One region of the Ligilactobacillus acidipiscis genome, then DNA from elsewhere that is predicted to be linked to it. Evidence: predicted binding sites of a transcription regulator. Region 1 holds the regulator's gene; each other region holds the start of a gene.
The links. The regulator LexA, encoded in region 1, represses DNA repair genes until DNA is damaged. The targets are predictions, from matches to a motif close to CNAACANNTGTTNG.
Positions count from the first base shown of each region.

Region 2: a site for LexA is predicted at 2,145-2,158, ahead of BQ5903_RS05520 (Y-family DNA polymerase). Genes of this name have one in related genera too.
Region 3: a site for LexA is predicted at 2,532-2,545, ahead of BQ5903_RS02315 (replication-associated recombination protein A). Genes of this name have one in related genera too.

Region 1 is NZ_LT630287.1:1,415,400-1,421,488, forward strand. Features, by position in the region: gene tsf (translation elongation factor Ts) at 1-214, opposite strand, end outside; gene rpsB (30S ribosomal protein S2) at 314-1,111, opposite strand; gene BQ5903_RS06505 (D-2-hydroxyacid dehydrogenase) at 1,335-2,330, opposite strand; gene BQ5903_RS06510 (GIY-YIG nuclease family protein) at 2,440-2,727, opposite strand; gene BQ5903_RS06515 (tRNA1(Val) (adenine(37)-N6)-methyltransferase) at 2,714-3,472, opposite strand; gene BQ5903_RS06520 (lysophospholipid acyltransferase family protein) at 3,567-4,199, shown strand; gene BQ5903_RS06525 (YneF family protein) at 4,251-4,478, opposite strand; gene BQ5903_RS06530 (DUF896 domain-containing protein) at 4,593-4,841, opposite strand; gene lexA (transcriptional repressor LexA) at 5,006-5,632, shown strand; gene BQ5903_RS06540 (ISL3 family transposase) at 5,861-6,089, opposite strand, start outside.
Region 2 is NZ_LT630287.1:1,207,652-1,213,740, reverse strand. Features, by position in the region: gene BQ5903_RS05525 (hypothetical protein) at 1-278, opposite strand, end outside; gene BQ5903_RS05520 (Y-family DNA polymerase) at 807-2,111, opposite strand; gene BQ5903_RS12500 (hypothetical protein) at 2,291-2,638, opposite strand; gene BQ5903_RS05515 (DNA/RNA non-specific endonuclease) at 2,690-3,481, opposite strand; partial or broken gene BQ5903_RS05510 (IS1380 family transposase) at 3,690-4,989, opposite strand; gene BQ5903_RS05505 (hypothetical protein) at 5,308-5,760, shown strand; partial or broken gene BQ5903_RS05500 (ISL3 family transposase) at 5,909-6,089, shown strand, end outside.
Region 3 is NZ_LT630287.1:513,591-519,679, forward strand. Features, by position in the region: gene menB (1,4-dihydroxy-2-naphthoyl-CoA synthase) at 1-546, opposite strand, end outside; gene BQ5903_RS02310 (PaaI family thioesterase) at 580-960, shown strand; gene BQ5903_RS02315 (replication-associated recombination protein A) at 1,134-2,462, opposite strand; gene BQ5903_RS02320 (Hsp20/alpha crystallin family protein) at 3,395-3,826, opposite strand; gene BQ5903_RS02325 (AarF/UbiB family protein) at 4,067-5,821, opposite strand.

The DNA of each region.
Region 1 (6,089 bases):
CTGCAGTATTGCCTGAAACAGTAACACTGGCCAAACCTTCAGCAGCAACACGATCACTCTTCTTAGCAGCTTTAGCTATTCCTTTTTCACGTAAGAAATCAATGGCTTTTGCCGAGTCACCTTCTGTTGCGACTAATGCTTTTTTGGCGTCCATCATACCAACACCTGTTTTATCACGTAATTCTTTTACTTGAGAAGCAGAAATTTTTGCCATAACTCAATGGCCTCCTTATTAAATATTTTCTTTAAAAAAGCTGCCTCAGACCATTAGGCAAACTTACCCAACATCTAAGACAGCCTAAGTTGAAATTAACTATTCAGCATCTTTATGACCATTGTTGCCTTCAACAGCTTCAACGATATCTTCGATGGAATCTACTTTTTCATCTTTTTTGACGAATGTTTCTTCGGTAACTTGATCATTTTCTTCGCCCTGGTTTGCTTCGATGATAGCATCTGCCATCTTAGATGTGATCAAACGTACGGCACGAATAGCATCATCGTTTGATGGGATCTTAACGTCGATCTCATCAGGATCAGCGTTTGTATCAACCATAGCAACGATCGGAATGTTCAATTTTTGAGCTTCCTTAACTGCAATTCTTTCTTTACGTGGATCAACAATAAAGACTGCATCTGGAATACGAGGCATGTCTTCAATACCACCAAGGAACTTCTCGAGTTTTTCCATTTGTTTGGTCAACTGAGCAGCTTCCTTCTTAGGTAAGATATCAAATGTGCCATCTTCAGACATTTTCTTTAAGTCTTTCAAACGTTTGATACGTGACTGGATAGTATTCCAGTTAGTCAAAGTACCACCTAACCAACGATGGTTAACATAGTATTGACCAGCACGAGTTGCTTCTTCTTCGATCGAATCTTGTGCCTGTTTCTTTGTACCAACGAAAAGAACAACACCATCATTTTCGGCTGTTTCTTTCATAAAGTTATAAGCTTTATCGATCAACTTAACTGTCTTTTGTAAATCAATGATATAGATACCATTACGTTCTGTAAAGATATACTTCTTCATCTTAGGGTTCCAACGACGTGTTTGGTGTCCAAAATGCACACCAGCTTCAAGCAATTGTTTCATAGTAATAACTGCCATTACTAAATACCTCCGAATATAGTTTTTTTCCTCCCCTGCATTCATTTGGCGAGAACTTATATCTAATAAGCACCACTCGCTCAGCATACAGAGTGTGAATTAGGCACCTAAAAAGGCACCATTTTTATTGTAAATGATTACGTTGTTAATTGCAATAACATTTGACCTGATCGCCTAAAAATTATTTAGTACTGGATAATTGAACAGTGACGCTCAGTTCTTTTTATTCAGCATTCACGATTGAATCCGCTGTACCTGTCTCAATGACTGACTTTGCACTGTTCAAAGATAGTCTAACCATATTCTTGACAGCCGTATCAGTATAAAATGCAACGTGTGGTGTCACAATTACATTTTCTAATTCACGTAATTCGTTGAAAAGCGGGTCTTTGATTTCTTTTCCCCTCAAATCATGGTTGAATAAGGGGCTTTCATTTTCATAGGTATCAAGACCAGCACCAGCAACTTTTCCACTTTTAAGTCCATCGATCAACGCTGCTGTGTCTATTAAAAGCCCCCGTGCAGTATTGATCAAATAAACACCGTCTTTCATTTCTGAAATAGCCTGGGCATCGATCATATGCTTATCTTTTAACGAAGCTGGCATATGCAAAGTGATTATATCAGCCTTTTGATATAATTCCTCTTTACTGTCAACATAGATACCTTCTGCTGCTAATTTAGAGTCCGTATAAGGATCATAAGCTACGATTTTGGCACCAAAACCACGATAAATAGAAATAGCAGCCTTACCGATTCGGCCGGTTCCGATCACACCGATAGTTTTATCGTGAATTTCTTGGCCAACGTTTCCTTCCCAGCGAAAGTCTTGTTGTTCGCTGCGTTTTCTAAAATTATCAATTTTCCTAAGCAATTGCAATAATAGAGTCACAGAAAATTCAGCAATCGCAGTCGGCGAATATGCTGGCACATTAGTTACTGCAATATTATTCGCTGAAGCTTCTTTGAGATCAACATTGTCAACACCGACATTGCGGATCGAAAAAACTTTGATCCCTAAACTCTGTGCTTTGTTAAATAATGACTTAGGATACTCGCCAGTTTGTAAGGCTAAAACTGCATCATGACCATTGATCTTATCCATTGTTTCGTCTGTCAAAGGATCTTTAATTAAATCAACTTGAATATTATTTTTGGTTGACCATTCCCTAAAGAATGGTTCTTCGTCATCTCTCACTGAAAAAGCAATCATTTTCATATTACTAAAACTCCTTCATGTTTTATATAGCTAAAATTCTTAGAGAAATATAGCATGACTTATATTATACGTGACACAACACATCATTGACTACACAAAAATAAATTCATTAATTTTTTTTAATTGATTCAAGATCGACTCCATGAGCCGACAAAAAGCTTTCTTTTTTAGAACGTGGCTGATGTTTAAACGCATATTCTGCTTTTAGGGCCAGAGACTTACTGTCAAATTCTTCATGATAGATCATTTTAACTGGTCTTCTGACCCTCGTATATTTAGCCCCTCGTCCCGAATTATGCTGCTCTAAGCGCCGTTTTAAATCAGTTGTAAATCCTCCATACAAGGTCCCATCAGCGCAAAAAAGTACATAAAAAAAATAGTGTTTATTCTTCACCATATAAAATCCTTCTTACTTCTGGCAAATATTGATCCTGTTCGTCATAAACAACTACAGGAGGAACAAATCTCAATCCCCCGGGGCGACCATCCTTGATTGCCTCTATCAAAACCATATTAGCTTCACGTCCTTTTTTAGGATAAACCAAACGGATCCTTTTAGGAACAAGGCGGTTTTTTTCCAATAAGCTAAAGATTTCTTGAAGTCGATCAGGACGATGCACCATATACATTTTACCGCCCATTTTCAGTAAAGCACTGATAATTACTATAATATTAGCCAGTGAGGCTGTGCTTTCGTGTCGAGCCAACGCTAAGTATGGATTAGGATTTTTTTTACTAGATGGTTGATCAGCAAAATATGGTGGATTACACGTGATCGTATCGACCGAATCTTTTTTTATTTCTTGTAAAATATCTTTAAGGTCCATATTTAAAACTGAAACTTGTTCATTCAGATCATTTAATTCAATGCTCCGTCTGGCCATATCTACTAATCTTGTTTGAACCTCAACTTGGGTAATGTGGGCTTTCGTTTTTTTAGTCAAAAATAAACCAACCGCCCCGTTACCTGAGCAAAGATCAATGATCTTTCCTTTTTGTTTTAAAATTGGCTGCGCAAAATCCGCCAACAAGACCGCGTCCAAAGAAAACGAAAAAACATCTGCACTTTGAATGATCTTGATATTATTAGCATACAATTCGTCTACTCTTTCTCCACTTTTCAATTGCGGATCAAATTTCATTTTAAACACTTTCTTTCATCAAAACTTGCAACTGGTATAATAACTATGTAATATTATTCTTGACAATACTATTTTGGAAAGGAATGTCACTGCGATGTTCTACTCATTTATTCGAGTTGTGGCTCGAATAGTAGTTGCTATCATTAATGGCAACAGCCACTACCTTAACAAAGAAAAACTTCCTGAAGGCAACTATATTGTAGTCGGGCCTCATCGTGCCTGGTTTGATATGATTTATTTTGCCTTGGCTGCATCCCCGAAACGTTTTTCATTTATGGCTAAAAGGGAGTTATTTAAGAACCCTGTTCTCCGCTATATCTTGGATCACGCAAATGCTTTTCCCGTCGATCGTGAACACCCGGGACCCTCTGCAATCAAAACACCCGTCAAATGGTTACGTAAGCGAGATATCTCGCTGATCATGTTTCCTTCTGGGACACGACACTCACAAGAAATGAAGGGCGGTGTCGCATTGATCGCCAAGCTTTCAGGAGTACCGATCGTACCAACAGTTTACCAGGGACCATTAACTTTCAAATCTCTTTTTTCACGAAAACGTGTTACAGTGGCATTTGGTGACCCGATTTATCTTGACCGCAAAGCAAAAATGACTGATGAAAAGCAAAACAAATTATTTGCAAAAATGGAAGCAGAGTTTGAAAAGTTGGATCAGCAGGTCGATCCTAATTTTAAATACGTTGATGTTTCAAAACATTCAACAAAATAAGGATAAATAAAAAGTCGGGTGATCACCCGGCTTTTTTATTTAAAAATGACTTTATTTTTTCTTCCCATAATTAGCTTTCATGGACGTCATCATTTGGTTAAGTTTCTTTTCCGAAGGCTTCTGGCCCATCTGCAACATCATTTGTCTTAACATCTGTTCATTGATTGGCGGGGTTTTTTGTAAATAGCTCTCCATATACTTGCGGGCACCGTAGAAACCGCCTACGAGTCCTAAAACCAACGCGATGATGACGATAATTATCCATACTGGTGTGGACATCATCAACTACTCCCTTCCTTAACTTTTGCTTACTTAGTTAAGTTTACACAATTAACTGTGAAAAATAAAGTGGTCGTCAAAAATTACACAAACTTCTCCACTTTTTATTAACTTTTAATCGTCACGTAAACCACGTTTTCTTTGGATATCTTTGACCTTTTCAGGGGTAACTTCTTTTCCCTTTTTATCAAAAACCTGCGTCATCTCGATCTGACTGCGAAAGTTTTCGCGAAACATGCTTAAATAGGTTTCACGTAAGCGCTGCTGCTCTTCTTGTTCTTCTTTTGTTAAACCATTTGCCTTTTTTTTGTGAGCCAGTTCGTTGATCCTATCTAATAAGTTTTGTGGGATCCCATTATCCATATCTTCTACGACCTCTTTTCATACAACGAGACTCTTTAATTCCAATACAAACTATCTTAAACAATTAATACTAAAAACTCAAGTATTTTATCCGAACATTAGTTTGAAATAGCAACAATAATATGATACGCTTGAACTATAAAAAATTAAATGAGGTGTTCGTGATGTCCAAAATAATCGAAGAACGACAAATCTCCGTCTTAAAATTCATCTACGAATGTGTACATGAAAAGGGTTACCCGCCTACTGTCCGTGAAATTGGCGAAGCAGTCGATCTCTCTTCGACCTCAACTGTCCATGGACACATTGCACGTTTAGAAAAGCGCGGATATATTCACAAAGATCCTACTAAACCACGTGCCCTTGAAATAACCCTTGCTGGGATGGAAGCGCTCGGTATCAGTGAAAAAGCTGCTAAAATACCAGTTCTAGGAACGGTTACAGCTGGTAATCCAATTTTAACAGTTCAAGAAACAACAGACTACTTCCCCTTGCCACCTAATTATGACTCCGCTCAAGACTTGTTTATGTTAACTATCAGAGGCGAAAGCATGATCAACATTGGTATTCTCGACGGCGACGAAGTGATCGTCAGACAACAACGTTCCGCAGATAATGGTGATATTATTATCGCTATGACAGATGACAACGAAGCAACCTGCAAACGATTCTTCAAAGAAAAAGATCATTTTCGATTGCAGCCTGAAAACGACACAATGGCCCCGATCATTTTAGATTCAGTTACCGTACTTGGTAAAGTTGTGGGCTTATACCGAGACTTCATTAGCTAAAAACAGCCAGATAAATAAAAAAACGAGTAACTTTGATAAGTTTGCTCGTTTTTTAGGGACTTTGTCAAATAGTGTTGATGGCCCATAGAACTCTATCTTTATGGTAGGGTTCTTTTTTTACTGCCATAGCTAGATTAAAGTGTTTGGGTTGGGAGGCAGGTGCGGGTCCGAAGCGTAGCGAAATGGGCCCGCACCTGCCTCCCACAGTGTTGACCTAAATTTTTTATCTTAGGCATGGATCAATTTGATGCGGATAAAGAAATGCCTTAAGTTACTGAATCCGTAACAGCTACGTTTAAGTTCTTTGATCTTGCGATTGATCCCCTCTAACGGCCCATTAGAGTAGTCATAGAGACAAGCGTTCCTGATCCCTAAGTAGTTCTTTTGAATGGTCCTCATGACGGTATCCATTTCAGTACCATTGGGACGGTAGTTCATAACTAATTGTTGTAAAGTA
Region 2 (6,089 bases), 210 kb from region 1:
AGTCTGATCCTTCCTTGATCAGGATCATCTTTTGAGTATAGTAATAAGTACAAACAACTTAACTCCATTTCACGGCCACGCATATTCAATAACGGTTCTATATCATTTAATAAATTCAATTTGCTCTCTTGTTTCAATTGACGATAAGAAATAACTTCTATTCTTAGCGATGTATCCTGGATCTTATTTTTAACAGCTGCAGCAATGTGTTTTTCAATATTTCTACCCATATAAAGCTCATATATCACATTGCCAACAGCTTGATACTTAATATCCAAATTAACTCACCTCTCACTCATTCCTGCTTAATTATACAACGCACAAAGCAGTCGCGTATATGATTCTTACTTTTTAGCTTAGTTTAATTAAATCCAAGCTACAAAAAAACCCTACTCCACTATCGGAGCAAGGCCTTAGGGGTTGTATTAATTTGTTTAGGGGGACAAATTAAATAGTTGTCAATAAAAGCAATGCCTTTAATGTCAACGCAGTAATTATAGCATAATGAAAATTTAACAACAACCCTTTTCAAAAAATGAATATTAAAAATTTGTGATGAACTTTATTGCAAAAAAAATCCCGTCACAGCAGCGACAGGAAGAACAGATATATAATATGTGCATAGTCACCAGAACAACTGAAATATGTGATAGTTAGTAATAAATTGCTATAAAAAGTTTTGTTCCTTCGAATGACTATGTGAGTAGTATATACCTTCTCTTGCAAAAAAGCTATTACAAATACATTTCTTTTTGATTACATACTTTTCCAGGTTTCAATAATTTCAAAAAGTTCCTTTTTAAAGCCTAACTATAGGAATTACCTCCGTTATGACCGCCTACTAACCCAGTACGTTCTAACATTGTTCCACCATGTTTCAAACTATGTCCAAAAAATAATGCAGTTGTTCCAAATTTGTTTCTAATTTGGTCTAACGTTTTTTCAAGTACAACATGTTTTTCTTGTTTTTTTACAGAAGTAAATAAGTTTAATTGCGGATCTTGTGTAGTGATCAAACCACCAAAACTAACCGCAACATTTCTAACTGCTTCACCCTGCCAATTTTTTCTAAATAGCTTTAATAAGCAACGATTTAAAATACGGCCATCACTAGTGGGTGCAATTTTTAATTGTTGCGAGAACCCACTTGTTCCCATTTCTTCAGCTGAAGCATAAGAAAAACCAATACGTAAACTAACACACATCGTTTGTTTATGTCTTTTTCTCAACCGAGCCGCAACTTGCTCACCAATTTCTTGAATCACGACTTCAATTTCCTCTTGCCTATGATAATCCCTTGGTAATACTTGCGAATTCCCTAGACTATCACTTTTAACTCTAACTGGTTTTTCCAAATCAGTTCGATCGATCCCCCAAGCTAATGCAAGCAATTGCGTCCCCATTACCCCCATTTCTTCTTTTAATGTGTAAGGTGTGGTGTGAGCTAAATCTTTCATAGAGTAAATCCCCATTTTATGCAAATGTTTTTCCGTTCTTCTCCCAATACTCCACACTTCAGTCAAATTCGTGATCGACCAAATTTTTTCAGCAAAATCAGCATAACTCAATTTACCGATCAAATCAGTGGAATGTTTAGCAAAAAGATCTAGAGCTAGTTTAGCCTGAAGTGGGTTCTCTCCGATACCCACAGTAGTATATAATCCTAATCGTGCACGCACTGTCTCTTGAATCTGTCTAGCAACAGCTACAGGATCAGGGCCAAATAAGTGCCACGAATAGGTCAAATCAAGGATCGTCTCATCAATCGAATATGGGACACAATCAATTTCTTGAGTATACTGCCGAAATATTTCATTGATCTCAAGATTTTTTTCAATATATAAATTCATCCGTGGAGGAACTACCAATAAGTCATCATTTTTAGGCAGATCACGTTGCCGGCTAACATTATTAATTCCATACATTTTTTTGGCAACTGGTGAGGCAGCCAAAATAAGCCCTCCATTAGTATTTTCCTGTTCGGATAACACGACTAACGGAGCTTCCAGCGGATCAAGGCCTCTCTGCGCACACTCAACACTAGCGTAAAAAGATTTATTATCTATTAGAAAGAAAACACCATGCGGTTCCTTCGAATAATCCATAACAATCTCTCCAAACATTTGAGCTATATATTCATTATATGAACATTAGTTCGCTTTGTAAATATCTAAGTTGCTTTTTGGATATTCAAAAAGTTCTAATATGAAACGATAAAAATCATTCCATAATCAGAACTGATCATTAGATTGTTTTAATTCAAACCGCTGTACCAAAAGAGTAATTTTCATTAAGACGGCGGGTTACATATTTTACATGGCTGCAGTCCGCGTGCTTTAGCATCTTTTAAAGTGGTCGGGGTAAAGTGTCCACGACCATGAGGATGTGTATGGTATTTGTCTCCTGTAGGAGTTACATACACTCTCATGTTTTGTTCGTCATTTTGTTGGGTTTGTTCATTTTGTTGTACTTGATCATTATTGGCAGCTTTATAACTATCAGAATTAGGAGTCTGACCAGTATAGGCAGCACCAGAAACATTACTTGAACCATCTGCGTAGTTCAGCTTAACACCGTCTTGAACATTAAAAATAAAAACATTAAACGATATTTTGTTATCACCCACAGATCTGGCCATCATATGCACCCCACGAGCTAATAGTTCATTACCGCGAAATATTGGAGTAACTTAGTATCTGACATAATTAGTACTGCTCTGTTCAAGATATGCTTTGGTATCCATTTCAAAACGCAACATTTCAGGACTATTTAATTGCCGTGTCCCTGTGATCAAGTTCCTCCAATTATCATTTTCAGCGGATAATGCCCAGCCAATTAAATGTGACCTATTATAAAGATAACCGCTTGAGATCCTTTTATTCTTCCAGCCGGTTGGGGTCACATCAGAAATGCTTTCGCGCTTTTCACCTGGTTTGGGCATTGTTGCCTGGCTCAACATAGCTTCAGCAAAAGTCGCACGATTTAAACTATCAAGCTCGCCATACTTTTCCCACGACCCATTTTTAGTAGACATCCCAGTCTCACTAAAGGTTGGGACTCCATTGTTAACATTGATGGTTTGTGTACCCTTAAATTCCAAAGCAGCAAGTTCTTTATTTGAGGCACGATTTTGTTGTTGAACCCTACTTTGATCCTTCTTTTTTGCTAACTGGGCCTTCCTAATAGATTCCTGTTTATTTGAGTACTCTTTTTTAGTACTTTTATTCCTTCGTGACGAAGAAGTTTTCCCCTTCTTAACTTGCGTTGCTCTATGTTCTTGCGAAGATACTTGTTCAGTTTTTTCTCCACTAGCCGTCTTCTCAGATCCTGTTGGAGTCAATACTCCAAAAATAACAAAGGCTAAGATCGAAGCACCAAGTATCATCCACTTCGTTTTCTCCTTCCGCCTTTTTTTGTTAAATAAACAAAAAATAAAATAGATCAAAGCTCCCAACCATATGATGGCAAAAAAAGTGTCCATTAACCTTCCTCCTCGTATTATTTTTAATAGTAATATTGTTACCTTTTATTATATACCTAAATTATTCATACTTTTTGTCTTAAATAAAATTTGGCGCAAAATAACCGTGGTCTCAGAAAAAAGCTTTTTTTGTTAGTTTTGCGGTCGTATTGCTTAAAAAAGGGCAGACTTCACCCTTTCCCTAGAAAATATATTTTATTTTGTGAGTTCACAGCGGGTATATTTTAATGTTTTGGATCTTAAACAGTGTCTGCCAGAATAATTTATCAAACACATTGGTCTGGGATAAATGGACCCAGATCTGATGGGCGTGGTGCGTGACCTTAGCTGCCAAATGAAGTAATTTAAAGCGGATGGTCTCGACCTGAGCGTGTTTAAGTTCCGGTGGTAAAACCAAGTTCTTCATGGCTTGGAGTATATTGTAAGCCGTGCCAGCCACCAACATGCGAAACTCATTGGCGTTAAAGCTGGAACTGTCCGTTTTATCAAAATGAAAACCGCGTTTAACTTCTTTGATCAAGTCTTCCATTGAACCACGTTGTTGATAGAGGGCAAAGACTTGCGGACCACTCAATTCTTCCAAGTTGGTCACGATAAACTCATGGTCAAACAGTAAATTTCCCGCTGGCCGAGTTGATCTAATGATCACCCGATAAGGGCGTGGCCAACTTTGGGGACAGTAATCCTGCAGGACATGCCATTGGACTTCAGTTTCGCTGAAGTCGTGGTCGCCCACTTGGATCAAGCGCTCAGCCCGACTTTGGAGTTGGCGGTTCGCTTTCATGCGGATCACGAATTTAGCCTGTTTTTTATCACAGGCACGGTAGATCCCTGGCGCTGCGAAACCAGAATCTCCCCGCACGAGGACATCCAAAGAAGGCCCGTAGGCCCCGTAATAAGAATTTAGTCGCTCCCTGTGAAGTATAGCGATTGCCTGGACGTAATTGGGCATTCAATAAGCAGTCCGATAAAGCATCGAAAGCTAGTAATGGATGATAACCGTTAGTCTGATAATGACCGTTATAAGCACTTTTTTCTTGGTTACCAAATGTATCAGCATGCGTGGAGTCGAGGTCAAGGATCAGCTGATGTTGATTCAGCTGGCCCAGGACTAAGTGCGCCAAAGAGATCATTACAGACTTGACGGAGAAAAGGCCTGTCGCCGAGACGTGATTGATAAAACGTGAGAGCGTCGGTTGGGAAGCGACTGCTTGTTTTAGAGCTAAGTTGAAATCAGCCGCTTGGGCCAAGGTGTTAGCAGACTGATCCTGGGAATACCCCGCTAGTAATTGAAATAACAACTGCTTGAATAAATCGTTCATAGTGAAGGTACAATACTTGCGACCATCTTTGAAACGCAAGTTAGTCTCTAAAAACTGGTCAAAGTGGAGTTGATGGAGAAACTCAGCAAGCAATAAAGTCCCCGCATCGTTCGCTAGCTCACCGCCGTCATTAGAAATTTTGATTTGTTTATTGAATAAAAGCTGTTTATGATGTAAAGTCGACATTAGGAGCACTCCTGTTCTTTGTAGTGTTTAGTCGACTTTACAATAGCACAGGATGTGCTCTTTTTGTACACCCAGCAGGTGAAAAAGAAAAAAGGTCAGCAACAGCACGGCAACAACCAAAAGCAGACCTCAAGGTAAAATTATGAATAATCCAGGATATATATAAATATCAACTTTTAAGCAAACAATTTTTTCTAGAATAAAAAGTATAACTACCGTCACTCACAATGGATACACTTACAAAAAGTAATTTTTATTTGAATTATTCGTACAAGATTGATACTATGTACTTCAGCATAATTGAGAGAGGTTTTTGATATGGCAGTATATCAACTTAACGCAAACAATTTTCTGGGTGTTGATAGAAATAATAATTATTTATATGTTTTAAAAATCAAACTTCCTAAGTTTGTCGACATCAAAGAAAATTTTATAGGTGAGTACGGATATAATTACATTAATTATGAAGATCCAGAATCACTTGATATTAAGTTCCATGAAGGAAAATTTACACGTTTTAAGTTATGGATCGATTTTCCTAAAATTGATCAACAAGCACAAAAAAGTTTTTCGATCAACCTGATGTTTCATCCAGAATTAATGCAGGTTCAAAAATACGCATTCCATGATGATGAAGGTTTTTATGTTGATACGAAACCACAAAAAAGTGATGTTTCACTAGATGAATTAGAAGAAAATTTTGAACATTTTCATTTAATTAATTTATTTTTTAATTCTCAATTCGAACGAGTTGGAGTAAGAAACCAATAAAAAAATGTCTAGTTTTAGGGTTCTATAATATTTGGTACTGATAGAAAAATCTTTTCTCAGTACCAATTTTGTTTTATGATAAAAAAATAGAGATGAAGACACACTTCATCTCAAAGAAACAATCCCTACACTGAAAGGAATGTCCTACATGAAGAATTGTACACTGGATCTATTGGGAATTAAAGACTCACACCTGGAATTTGATCCAAAATATAAGAATAAAGTGATAGCTGCAGGATTTTACCAACATAAAAAAGTCCGCAAGATCCATTTGCGGCAATCTTATCCTTGTGCTTGCCCAGTTTGTGGTCAAAAAATGCGCTACAACG
Region 3 (6,089 bases), 900 kb from region 1:
TTCTTCTGCTGAGTAGAAGTGATTTAAGAACCACACTTCTTTAGCACGTTTATGTCCGATGACACGGGCAAGATAACCGGAACCGTATCCGGCATCGAAACTGCCAACTTTAGGTCCTGTTTGACCAAACTTCGCATTGTCGGCTGCGATAGTTAGGTCACAAACTAGCTGCAAGATGTTACCACCGCCGACAGACCAACCCTTGACCATCGCAATCACGGGTTTAGGGATGATCCGGATCAAGTGTTGCAGATCCAAGACGTTCAAACGAGCGACTTTGTCTTTACCAACATAGCCTCCGTTACCACGAACCCCCTGGTCACCACCAGATGAAAAGGCGAGGTCGCCAGCTCCAGTTAGAATTATTACGCCAATTGTGCTATCATCACGGCAGATAGTAAACGCATCGATCATTTCTTCTACAGTTGTTGGGGTAAAGGCGTTGCGCCTTTCTGGGCGGTTCATTGTGATTTTTGCAATTTTGTCAGACCTTTCAAAGATTATTTCTTCGTAGTCTTTGACCTTTTCCCAGTTTACAGATGTCATTTAATTCAATCCTTTCGAAAGTTGGTAATATTTATGTCAGACTTAGTAAAAACTCTTGGAATTAAAGTTGTTTCTCTCTCATCCAACGAATCTATTATATCACTTGAAATTTCTGATGAAATTAAACAGCCTTACGGAATCGTGCACGGCGGGATCAATGCAGTTTTGGCAGAAACAGCTGCTAGTATGGCTGGAGCGAAAAATGTTCCAGAAGGCTCGACGGTGGTCGGTGTGAATCTGACAACACATCATTTGCAAGCTGAAAAACAAGGAACTTTGCTTGCTAAAGCAACGCCTTTGCATGTCGGTTCTAAACTCCAAACGTGGCAAGTTGAAGTTCATAATAACGATGTTTTGACCAGCGTTAGTCAAGTTACACTTAGTCGCATCGATCTAAATAGAATAAGAAATTAAAAAGAAATATGTCTCTTCGACTTTAATTTCAAAAAATTAGTACAAAATAACAATACCCTAAGAGGATAAATTTAGAGAAAAATTGTAAGTATGCCACTTTGATCAAAAAACGAAAAGTCCCATGTACTCTAAGAATTAGGTTCGCTTGCTTGAGTGCATGGGGCTTTTCGTTTTTAGCTATTATCATGGCTTTTATGCCACTTTTTAATATATTCCAACCGTTGCTTGAAACGAGCTTCTTTTCCTTGATTGGTGGGTTCATAGTATTCGTGTCCCTTGATCTCAGGCGGGGCAGTTTCCATTGAAGTCAGTTTGTCTTTGCTTTTGTGGGCATATTGGTAATTTTCACCATAACCTAAGTCATCCATTAGTTTAGTTGGTGCATTTCTGATCTGTAAGGGTACCAGCAGATTTCCGTAAGAACGGACATCTTTTTTGGAAGTCAGACGGGCTTTGTATGCGGCGTTTGATTTAGGTGCTAACGCTAGGTAGATCACAGCTTCAGTTAAATGAACATCACATTCCGGCAAGCCAATAAACTGACAAGCTTGAAAAACATTGACTGCGACATTTAAAGCATTGGTATCTGCCAAACCGATATCTTCGCTGGCGAAACGAACCAATCGTCGCGCGATATATAGTGGATCTTCACCACCATCGATCACACGTGATAACCAGTAGACCGCCGCATTCACGTCGCTGTTACGCATTGATTTGTGCAAAGCCGAAATAATATTATAATGTTCCTCGCCTTTTTTATCATAACGTAAAGACTTTTTTCCTAGGAGTTGATGCAAAGTTTGTTGATCGACTGTAACATCTTTACCCTCTCGTTTGCCATTTAATATTGCCATTTCAAGGGTATTAAGGGCGTTTCGGCCGTCACCATTGGCAAAAGCAGCGATTTCTTGCAGTGTTTCCTGTGAAATGTGGATGGCCAATTCAGGAAAGCCCTGAGAGGAATTCAAAGCATGTTTTAGCAGATCGACTAATTCGTCAGGCTTTAATTCTTGTAAGACAAAAACTTTACAACGAGAGAGGAGGGCGGAGTTCAACTCAAACGATGGATTTTCAGTCGTAGCTCCAATCAAAATGATACTGCCTTTTTCGACATAAGGTAAGAATGCGTCTTGTTGAGCTTTATTAAAGCGATGGATCTCGTCAACGAAAACAATCGTTCTTTCCCCCATTTCTCGTGCTTCTTCAGCATCTTTCATGATCGACTTGATATCTTTGATACTGGTAGTGACCGCACTGAAGGTTAAAAAATGGGCTTTAGTCTGAGCGGCAATTATCCGTGCTAAAGTGGTTTTGCCTACCCCTGGAGGTCCCCAAAAGATCATCGAGGTCAGCTGATCATTATCGATCAATTCGCGGAGAACTTTGCCGGGAGCTAAAAGGTGAGTTTGACCAAAAAATTCAGCTAATTTTTGTGGCCTGACCCGGTAAGCCAAGGGAGCATTGTTGTTTTCATTTTGGTCAAAAATAGAAGTTTGTTTCAAATGATTACCTCCTTCCTCGTAGTGTAAGTTACTAAACAAACATATTATGTAACTTTATTGTGATAAAAGCAAACGTATGTTTCAAAAAATCAAACGATAATAAAAGGCCTGAAACAAATTTACATACATTTGTTTCAGACCCCTAGGTTACTGACTGTGTTACGTCAAAATATAAACTCATCTAATTACCTAAATATCCTTTGAAGTCAACTTAAATTTTCTCATGTTTTGGGTTAAAAGCACTAAAGCTCAGACCCGCGTTTTCACTCATACATATCATCTTGGAGGTTCACCTGTTTCTCCTAAGATATTCACACATCAGGAGCACTGAACTTTATATTCTGTAAGGAAAGATCGTGTTTCCGCAACCCTAGTTGAGCAACTAATTTCTGCAATTTTTTCACTGATCTGCAATTGCTCCCTTACCTCGACTTCGGTCAACACCGGTTGTAAAGATCTCATGACCTGCCTTGCACGGGCTAGCGGACATAAAACGATTCATGTTGACTTCATCACTTCCAATCGACTAAATTATTTGTGGTTGAAACACATCTCATGTTGGTTCAATCACCCTCTAAAGAAGAAATATTCTGTGTTTGGAACTTTCTCATGTTGGTTCCGACACCCTCTATCATATCCTCTATTTTGGTTGGACCTAGCGGATTTAATACTTTTAAAACTTTCAATTGCTTTGTTGCTATATTCAGTTGTCTGACTCACTAACTGAGCCTTGATCTTTCCTTACACCTATTTTATATCACATTGCCAAGCTTAATGCAACCGTTTTCTATCAAGGAAATTCACACATATAAAAGTCTACTATTTTTAAGGTAAACTCTATGATATCAACCTTTTAGAAGGACAAAGATTTAAAGCTTTACACAAAAAACCTCGTATTCTTTTGCTGGAATACGAGGTAAACGATTATTTGATTACTGCACTTCGATTTTATGAGTTTTACTCTGACCTTCTGTTGTCTTAGGCAAGGTGATAGTCAAAACGCCTTCTTCATATTTGGCACCGATCTTTTCGTGATCGACATCAGGAAAATGATATTGACGAGTAAAACGACCAGAGCTGCGTTCGCTGGCGATCATATTGCCATCTTTGTCACTGCGGTCAGTGAACGATTGACGCTTGGCGGAAACGGTCAATGTGTTATCTTTGAAGTCGATCGAGATATCTTTTTTGTCAACACCAGGAACATCGATCGCAACGGTATAATCTGTCTCAGTTTCTTGCACGTCACTACGCAGTTCCTTAAAGGAATCACTCAAGTTCATAAGTGGACGTCCAAAATTCTTGAAAAATTCATCTCCGGAATTTAACAAATCGTTGAAGTGATTAGAAATATCGTTAGCCATAACACCAAAACTTCCTTTCTATGATTGGTAATTTACTACCATACTTAAACAGTCAACAAGGAAAAGATCCGCATGGATGAATCTCCCTTACTGTTAATTCTATACGTTTTTAGAGTAGATGCAAAGAAAAAACACTAAAAGGTCAAAAAAAGTCAAAGTCTTAATAAATCTCGCCAACACACGTCTGAATGTTTTTCAAAGACATGGGAGAAAGGAGGCTTGAATTGCGAACGGTCAGGTTTATTTTTTATGTTTAAAACGGATCCACAAGGAATTTAAGATCATCAAGACGATCACAATAAATGAAATAATATAGCCAGCAACTCCCAGTCTGTAAATTGCAGGATGTTCGGAGCTACCCTGGACTAACAAGGAAGAGCCTAGTATCAATGCTGCTAAAATAATTGCGCTTACAAGTCTATCAACGATCCTGCTAAAATTAACGAAGAGAGTTTCTTGCCCCCTTAAAGCAATGTTGATTTTGGTTTGACCGGTTGTAAATAAATTGATCAATTGTTCGATTTTTAATGGGATCTTGGATAAAGCACGCACTGATTGAGCAACATCTAAGGCACTATCTTCCAACTGTTTTTTCCAGCTAAAGTGTTCGATCAGATATTCTTTGGCAAACGGACGCGCAACATCCATCATTTCCATTTCAGGGTCAAGTTCAGCAATGATCCCCTCAAGTGAAGCAAAGGATTTGACCAAAAGAGTGATTTCCGATTTGGCTTGTAAGTTATTATTCCGACAAAGGCTAATGACCTCAAAAAGTAAACTGGGTAAGTCGATTTGCCCCAGGCCCATTTGCATGTAAGGCTGTAAAAAGATACCTAACTCTTCGAAAAATTTTTCCTGATCAACTTTGCCGGTCCGGTTACAAATTGAAAGTATCGCTTGACCGATCGTTCTTGTGTCTTTAGTATTTAAGGCCAAGATAATTTGAATGATCCCGTCAACAATATTGGGTGTCAGGCGTCCCATCATTCCAAAATCAAGGTAGGTCACCCGGTAATCGGGCAGATCATCTTGCGCAGTCAAAGTAGTCTTTTTTCCCCGGACCTTCCGCTGAAATTGAATAATATGATTTTGTTCTTTGATGTCCTCATGGTCAAAACGTTTGAATAAGATGTTACCAGGATGAGGATCAGCATGAAAAAAGTTATCTTCAAAAACTTGCTTGACAAAGTTTTTGACGAGTGCTTCGGCGACTTTTTTACGTTCATTCTTTTGCTGTTTGGCTATGCGTTCATCTTTACTATAGGGTTCTTGGATGTAGTATTTAATGCTTCTGCCAGGCATATAGCTAGTAACTAAAATTTTTTGTGCTGAAAGATCGGCATATGTTCGGGGAACAGTAATGATCCCATCATTATTATTTAGCTCGTAGAACTCTTGCCCATTTTTGATCTCGATTTCTGTGTTGATTTCAGTAAAAAGAGCATTTCTGATCTCGTTTAAAATATCTTCCGGGTCGATCACACCAATCTCGGGGCCAATTTTCAAAATGTCAACCGCTTTTTTAAAGAGAGACATGTCAGTTTCAACCAGTTCTTGCACTTTGGGGTGCTGGATTTTAACAACTACGGAGGTCCCGTCTTTTAAAAGAGCGCGGTGGGTTTGTCCAATTGAAGCTGAAGCAAATGGTTCTTTATCAAATTTGGCAAAAACTTCGGAGATCTCTTTGCCGGTCTGTTTCTTGAAGGACTGTTGTACTGTACGATAAGGGTCTATTTGAACATTATCTTGTAAGTAGCTGAATTCCCTGATATAAGCAGGTGATACCAAGTCAGGACGCGTTGACAAAATTTGTCCGATCTTAATAAAGGTCGGTCCAAGCTCCTCAAAGCCTAAACGGATCTCACGCGGATTCTTTTGCCTAATAAAGTTCCGGATCATGTCATGTTCTCTAATGACATGAACGATTTCAAGCAGCCGTTCACGTTTTGTCTGCCGGCCGTTTTCATTGGACTTATTTTGAATGTCTGTGGTCATAAGAACGCATCCCTTCAAAAAATTTCTTTAATATTATTTTAGCATTTTTTACTAAGAAGACATACAAATCATACTATAAAAGATAAGATATGAACGAGACGATCTTTTTTGTTTAAAATAGTTAAAAATTATAAACTATTAACCTTTAACACGTTTTATTTTAAAAATAATATGTGAACTATTAATTCAAAAGAATCCCGTAGTAACGGTTTTCATTAATTGAAATTGATTTTAGATAAACAGTTGCATTTTATTTAAAATGTTGTAT